Regions from separate parts of the Bacillus jepli genome, predicted to be linked through region 1. Evidence: riboswitches for the same ligand, from Rfam matches in the RefSeq annotation. Region 1 holds a riboswitch; the other holds the start of a gene.
The links. A riboswitch is a leader RNA that binds a small molecule or an ion and turns the genes downstream of it on or off. The one in region 1 is predicted to bind cyclic di-GMP.
Positions count from the first base shown of each region.

Region 2: linked by a shared signal. The riboswitch ahead of ABC371_RS09975 (peptide chain release factor 3) and the one ahead of ABC371_RS22345 (EAL domain-containing protein) in region 1 are both predicted to bind cyclic di-GMP.

Region 1 is NZ_JBDFMO010000001.1:4,385,011-4,389,125, reverse strand. It holds gene ABC371_RS22355 (helix-turn-helix transcriptional regulator) at 106-306, opposite strand; gene ABC371_RS22350 (PilZ domain-containing protein) at 377-922, opposite strand; gene ABC371_RS22345 (EAL domain-containing protein) at 937-1,647, opposite strand; cyclic di-GMP riboswitch class I at 1,738-1,823, opposite strand; gene ABC371_RS22340 (HD domain-containing protein) at 2,939-4,115, opposite strand, start outside.
Region 2 is NZ_JBDFMO010000001.1:1,977,182-1,981,296, forward strand. It holds gene ABC371_RS09955 (peptidylprolyl isomerase) at 1-356, shown strand, start outside; gene ABC371_RS09960 (hypothetical protein) at 583-867, shown strand; gene ABC371_RS09965 (NUDIX hydrolase) at 879-1,334, shown strand; gene ABC371_RS09970 (DNA-binding protein) at 1,468-2,037, shown strand; cyclic di-GMP riboswitch class I at 2,051-2,135, shown strand; gene ABC371_RS09975 (peptide chain release factor 3) at 2,535-4,115, shown strand, end outside.

The DNA.
Region 1 (4,115 bases):
ACAATGTTCGACATTTATTAAGGATCTTATTTATATTGGATACGAACCAATAATTAAAGAAATATCAACAGCGTTAATCACGTGATCTAGTCACGGCAAGATATACTATACAACTCTTATCTTTGAAACAGGTACTTCATAAGATTCAGCAAACATATTGAGTAATTCTTCTTTTGGTGTTGTTTTGTCATTCTCGTATCTACTTATGGATTTTTCACTGATTCCAATACTTTGAGCAACTTGTAATTGTGTTAAGTTTTTTTTAAGTCTTAATATTCTGAGACTATGACCTATTGAATGCTTCAAATTTTATCCCCTTTTTTCTATACTGTAATTATAATGCCCTATCTCGAACGAAGATAGGGCTTTTTGTATGTTAGCTTATCTTATTCCGTTGTTTTACTTGGTAATTGTGTAGTGCTATGTTTAATCTTTTAATGTCATTTACAGATAAATCTACAAACTGTACGCCGTATGAAACCGTTTTTCCCTTAAAATGATCTTCTCTTCGGATAATTTTTCCTTTTAATTCGAATACTTCACCGTGGAAAATAAAGTTTATTTTCATTAATATATTGTGCTTAACGGGAAATTCATAAGAAGAATGAAATTTTAGCCCGCCAATACTGATATCATGAATCATTTCATTAAAAGACTTATTCTTTAAAACTCTTAAAGAATTGTTACCAAAATCTATTAGAGTAAAAGTGCCTTCTATTCCGGGTAGTTTAATTCTATAGGAATTTCTCTTTTCTAAAGGCTGGAATTTATTAAATTTTCTTAGTTGACTTTTTAATGAACTGTTATCCTTATGTAAAGTTTTAATCAACTGAATTTGCTTTACTAGTTTACGTTCATCTTTAATAAATAAAATTAACAAAAAAAACAATATTATAGTTTGTGCTAAAACTATGTAGCTCAAAAATTTCACCTCAATTAAACAACTTTAAAGGCTTTAGGTCTACCTAATATAAAGCCTTGACCATATTTAACACCAATTGCCTTTGCAACTGCTAAATCCATTTCGGTTTCAATTCCTTCTAGTACTAAATTAATATTATGATTATTAGTATAATAAAGAATTGTTTTGATTATTTCTTGTTTTTTAGGTTCTTTATACAAGTTGTTGGAAAAATATTTATCCAACTTAATAAAATTTGGGTCTAATTCTATTATTGATTTTAGATTAGAGTTTCCCTTTCCCACATCATCAATAGCAAATTTAATACCATCTGATTTAAGTCTGGCAATATTCTCTTTTAAACTTGAAAAATCAGTAATGGTTTCCATTTCACTAATTTCAAAGATGACTTGTTGACTAAAGTAGTTGTTATCGGTGATAATTCTCTTTATAAAGGGCAGAAAATTTGTGTTTGTAAGGGTAGATGGAAATACATTCAAAAACAAATGACCGTCCTTTTTTGAAAATCCTGCCGAATGGTAGGTAAATGCAGCTTTATGAATAGACCGCGAATCTAATTCATAGAGCTGTTTTTCTGTTTTTGCAAGGTTAAAAGTTTCTTCTGGATTTACATCATGAGAGGTTCTTAGGAGTCCTTCAAATCCAATCCTTGTCCATGTCTGAATATCAATAATGGGCTGGAAAAAGTGTGAAAATAATTCATTTTGAATCAAATTTCGAATCATATTAAGTAATCACCCCCTTCATTCTAATTTTCAGAATAAAAAAAAGACGACTACACCGAAAAAAACGGGAGCCATCTTTTCTCCGCTAATTTCGGTAACTCGACTACCATTGCAATGATTGCTTTAGGTTCGTAGCTTTGCGTCCTTATCTTTCGATAAGTTTGCCTTTATCGTATAGCTTATACATTTGTATTACCTTTTCCTTTAATATAATATGACAAAAGTCTTATAAATTCAACATAATTTGACAGTAATTACAAAATATCTATTTATGGTATAGCCAATCATATCTTTATAATGTCGAATTTTGATTTATTTCTGCTAACTTTTAATAGGAAAAGAAGTTTAATTAAATAATGGTTTGTTATCTCAGTAATGATTAAACTTTTTTATTTGAACCCCTTTTATTATGGTTGGGAAATTTAGGGAAAAGATTTGTCATTTGAATTTTGCTCTTTGTACTTTTCAAACAGAAATTGGAGTCCATAAAATAGAAATACCTTTGTAAAGAAATAAAAGAAGAACTGTAAATGATTTAGACGTACCAATGAGAAATACTTGATTTTTCTCGCGAATTTGGCAAATGGGTAGGCAAATAGAACATTTCCGATGGCATTAAGAAACACGAACTTTGTAAATTTTCCATATGACCACCTCATTAACCAAATTGAAAATACCGAGAAAAAACCAATATTAAAAGGGAATTCATTAAATAAATATGGATTTGGTTTATTATAAAAAACCCACCATCTACGTTTTTTTTCCTATTAGTGCCGTGGTCGCCTCTATACATCCGATAAGAATGGAAATAGGTAAGAATCTCTTTAAATTTTGCAACCCAATAAAAGGTACAGTTGAAAATGCAATTATAACCATAGAAAAATTTAATATCTTTTGGATTTTTATTGACATAACATTAAACATCCTTTTTTATAAGCTAACTTTTCCTATTATTATTTTATGGTATCCGAAAATTAAATTTATATGTAATAACTGATAGAGTTAAGAGTTGATGGAAAAAGGTGAATTAGAGTCCGCGTTTAATGTTAGTTTTTTTTCGATAACGTTATGTAAAAAGAGTGTAATTTATTAGAGAAACATAAAAACCCTAAGCTTGTAATAAGTAGTCTACATGCTTAGGGTATTTTGGGTAGTCATTTGACAAAAATGCAGAATGATTCATGCAATCTAAATTACCATCAATGTCATGATTTTGTGTCACTAAAGTTTAAATAGTGTACCAATGAAGACTAATTGCGATTTTCTACAATGCTTATCTTGGTCCTTTTACTTATTTCAATTCTTCAGTATTTTCATATCTACTATCCAAAAAGTCTACTATATGAATAATATATCCTTCAATAGTTTGTGGATTTCTAATACAGGAACCCCATTCAGGAAGACCATGATGACACAAAATACAATGTGATATCTGGTGAATATCCTCTAAAGAAACAATAATATTTTCACTTTCAATTATTTTGGACAGGATAAGTACTCCATAAGGAATGTGTCCGATCATTACACCTAACTCATCCATTGTAATTCCTGTCTGTTTACGGTTATCAAGGTTTGAGTGATCGGCTGATGGGAATAGAAACTTAAACTCTTCATATTTTTTTCCTGCATGATCATATTCAAGTAACTTACCGATATCGTGGAATAATATACTTGTCAAAACTACGTTATAATTTGGAATAGTATCTTTGTGTTCCATCATTCCGTAAAACATTGTATATAAATGATCAATAGTATCTTTCCATACCAATTGTTGAGGGTTCACGGATGATTGCATTTGCGCCCATATGTCACTTTTGTGTGCTTTCTCAACCCGATTAATAAGTTTTAGTGTTGCTTGGTAGTGATTTTTTTCATGTCTTAAAATATATCTTGCAAACCTCATTAAACCGACTGTATGTTTTAACAGCCCACCCAAATAGTTATGATGAAACCCCTTTGCAGCAGGCCTTATGCAAAACTGATCCCAGAAACGACGCATAGCTGCAAATGAAATTTCTTTATAAGGTGACTCAAGCTCATCAAGATAAGAAAATAGTTCAACCGCCAACTCTTCGATGTTTTGTTTAGTGTACGCCAGTAAACTGAAAGGATTAATATCTTCTTCACAAGGTTTAAGTTTGTTAATTGTTAATGATTTATGCCCACGGTAATCGTCAACTCTAGCCTCAACATCAAACACAGAATATGTTTCTAATAGTGATTTATTTATCTCTACAGAGCCTTCGTTATCCCACAATTTTGCATTTATTGTTCCAGCATTATTACTGAATCTGATTTTCATGTATTGTTTATTTGTTTTTGTTGTTTCAATGCTAAATTCGTTTAGGAGGAATCGGACACGAACAATATTCCCTTTTTCTTCATTCTGTATGTTAAAAGTTTCTTCCCCGGTTGGTAAGACTGGTAGTGGGAAATCTCTCAGTATTTCTTCTCGCTTTATATCAGAG
Region 2 (4,115 bases), 2.4 Mb from region 1:
CGACAAAGCTTAGTGATGGTGCGGATTTTGCAGAATTAGCGAAAGAGTATTCAAAGGATACTGCTAATGCAGAGGCTGGTGGAGAGCTTGGCTATTTCGGAAAAGGTGAAATGGTTGCTGAATTTGAAAATGCTGCATTCTCATTGGGGATTGATGAAATTAGTGACCCAGTAAAAACAGACTTCGGGTACCATATCATCAAAGTGACCGATAAAAAAGAAGCGAAAGAAGCAACCTATGAAGATAGCAAAGACTCCATTTACGCAGTCCTGTTTGATCAAAAAATCTCAGAGGAATACAGTGCGTGGTTAACTGAAAAAACAGAGGAATACAAGATTGAGCGAAATCTATCCTAACTTGATTTAAGGCCCAAACCGAAAATATGGTTTGGGCCATTTTCATTAGTTTTGCAGGAAATACTTCCGACAAATTTTTCTGTTGCCGACAACATTTCCCGGGAAACGACAGCAGGTATTTGATACTGACAGTATTCTATTAAAAGGCGAAATTTTCAAATTTTATTTAATGGATAAATGTGATATTATTTCCATAAATATCAAGTTTCGATAAAAGGAGTGAAATATGAAATTTACAGTTGTATGTCTTTTTATACTATTTATTGTGATTGGAATAGTGAAAAACAAAGATAAGAATTATGCCAAACAAGTGGGGGTGTCATTGATGCTTCTGGGGACTTTGAATGCAATAGCCTTATACAACGTCGACAGTTTTTCAATTGACGATCCTGTACAATACTTAGATATTTTTTTCATTAGTCCAGAACGAATTGACACTTATGGGAATCTATCAATTGGAGTCGCACTAATTGGGCTCATCATCTATCTGTTTTCAGAGATTAAAAGATAGGAGGACTTGCCATGGGCTATATAGAAGAGTTAAGAAAATTGGTTGGCAACCGACCGCTTAATTTGGTTGGTACGGCAGTAGGAGTAATTAATGAAAAAGGAGAAATCTTGCTTCAGCAACGAATAAACGGTGTTTGGGGTGTTCCTGGTGGATTTTTAGAATTGGGAGAATCCACCGAAGAAGCGGGTAGGAGAGAAGTACTAGAAGAAACAGGGCTGCAAATCGGGAAGTTGGATTTAGTAGGCGTGTTTTCTGGAAAAACCCACTTTGTCAAACTCCCAAATGGAGATGAATTTTACCCAATTACCATTGCTTATGTCACAAGAGAGATTGTTGCTGGAAAGCTTGACGTAAATCGTGAAGAAGGATTAGATGCTCAGTTCTTTAGTCTCAGTGCACTTCCCGAAAACATGAATCCACTTATTCCAAATTTACTACAAAAATATCTTCAAACTAGAAAAGTATAAAAAGCACTTGACAATCTATAAAAAAATAAAATTACCAATGTTTTTTTAGTCCGATAGTATGATATGATAGTGGTATGTCATCAAAAGGCCTTTCATTCTTAGTGCTATTAAGAATGAAAAGGGGAATTTTGATTTGAAGAAAAGAACATGGAAGTATGAGGAAATAGAGTTTTTGAAGGATAATGTAGGTCGAATGAAAATCTCTACGATTGCGACTCACCTAGATAGAACGGAAACAGCCGTTGAGTTAAAGATTAAGAGATTAGGGATTTCCAATACGAAGTCCTTCACCGGTCAATTAACGATGCATGAATTGGCAACTCTATTAAAAATTGATCCAAAGTCTGTAAAGCTATGGATTGACAACCATGGATTAAGGTACACAAAAAAGGCAACACGAAATACACGGAAATTTTACTTTATTAAACCTGAAGATTTTTGGGATTGGGCAAAGAACAATAAAGACCGAATTGACTTCTCCAAGATTGAAAAAAATGCGATTGTTCCTGAACCTAGCTGGGTTGAAGGGGAACGTTCCAAGCAAAAGAGGGTCAATTACAGGTCATGGACTACGGTTGAAATTCATTCCATGATCGAACTTGTCGCAATGGGGAAACCATTTTCAGACATCGGCAAAAGATTAAATCGTAGCCCAATTAGCATTCAACGTAAATATCAGCGTATGCGCAACGCCATTAGATAAGCAGAATACCAAACTATACAAAAGGCAAAATTGTTGAAAGACGATGACGCAAAGCCACGGGCCTAAGGAGAATTCTCTATGGCGGCTGGGTTGCTATAGAATGGAAGGGTACCTTTATTTGATGACGAAAAATGGGAGAGTCTAGTTGGAAAACTAGATTCTCCCGTTTTCTTTTTGCTAGATTATTGGTCTAGTAACTTTCTATCTAACTCTTTAACGCCATTCATTATTTGTACTGCAAAACCGACACAAGTAAGAATAATACTTAAAGTAAGAAAATATGCTACAAACATGTAACCTTCACCTCATTACAGTATTTTTTCTATTTCTACTTTTAGTATAGTGCGAACCTGTATAGTAGGCTGTGATGTGTATCACAGATTAGCCTCTTTTTTTGATATTCCTCGTCAAAATTGGAATCAATTCACGTTGTAGTTCTTTTTTTAATGTGATATATTTTTTTAGATAGAAATTGTGATAACGGAAGGAAAATTTACATGAGTTATATAGATGAAGTTCAAAAGCGAAGAACATTTGCCATCATCTCACACCCGGACGCCGGGAAAACGACGATGACTGAAAAATTGCTATTGTTTGGTAACGTGATTCGTGAAGCGGGAACTGTAAAAGGAAAAAAATCAGGGAAATTTGCTGCATCGGACTGGATGGAAATTGAAAAGCAACGTGGAATCTCAGTCACATCAAGTGTTATGAGTTTTCCATATGAAAATTTTTATGTCAATATTTTGGATACACCGGGACACGAGGATTTCAGTGAGGATACCTATCGTACATTAACTGCTGTTGACAGTGTTGTGATGATTATTGACTCCACAAAAGGTGTTGAACCACAAACGATTAAGCTTTTCAAAGTTTGTCGAATGAGAGGAATTCCGATTTTTACATTCATTAATAAGCTTGACCGTGAAGGAAAGGATCCACTTGATCTGTTAGCGGAAATTGAAGAGGTGCTAGGGATTGAATCCTATCCAATGAACTGGCCAGTTGGTATGGGAAAACGATTTTTAGGGATTGTCGACCGTTATAACAATCGGTTCGTTCATTTTACTGGGAATGAAGATGAAAAAATCATTCCATTACAGGAGCTAGAGGACGGCAAACATCCAGAGATTACTGAAAGCCCGATTTATGACAGTGCACAAGACGAATTACTCTTATTAGACGAAGCTGGAAACAATTTTGATGTAGAGCGTGTAGCTAAGGGTGAACTTACACCTGTATTCTTTGGTAGTGCGCTCGCAAACTTTGGTGTAGAAACATTTTTCAATACATTTTTACAATTTGCCTCAGCACCGAAGCCTCGTAAAACAAACCTTGGATTAGTTCCACCAGAGGACGAAATGTTCTCCGGGTATATTTTTAAAATCCAGGCAAATATGAATACGAAGCATCGTGACCGGATTGCGTTCCTACGTGTCTGCTCCGGAAAGTTTGAGCGTGGAATGAGCGTTAACATCACTCGTACCGGTAAATCAATCAAATTGAATCAAACCCAACAATTTATGGCGGCAAGCCGTGAAACAGTTGATGAGGCATATCCTGGCGATATTATCGGAATTTATGACCCGAACGTCTATCAAATCGGTGATACATTGACGGCAGGTAAAGAAGATATGCATTATCAGGAGCTACCTGTGTTTCCACCGGAAATGTATCGTAAGGTTCGCGTAAAGAACGTGATGAAGGCGAAGCAATTTAGAAAAGGAATTGAGCAACTCGTTCAAGAAGGTGCGATTCAATTATTCAGACAGGAATCAAATGATGAATTTATTCTTGGTGCGGTTGGTCAGCTCCAATATGATGTGTTTGAATATCGATTAGAGGCAGAATACAATGTCGCAGTTGAATTCACTACCCTTGGAAATCGGATTCCAAGATGGATTGCGAACAAGAATGTCGATACACGCCTGTTCGATTCAAGAAGTTTACTTGTTCGTGACCGAAATGAGCGCTATGTAGTTTTATTTGAAAATGACTTTACCTATCGTTATTTCCAAGATAAAAACAAGGACATCGAACTCATTGATTTATTTGAAAGTAACGACTATAAAGGTGTT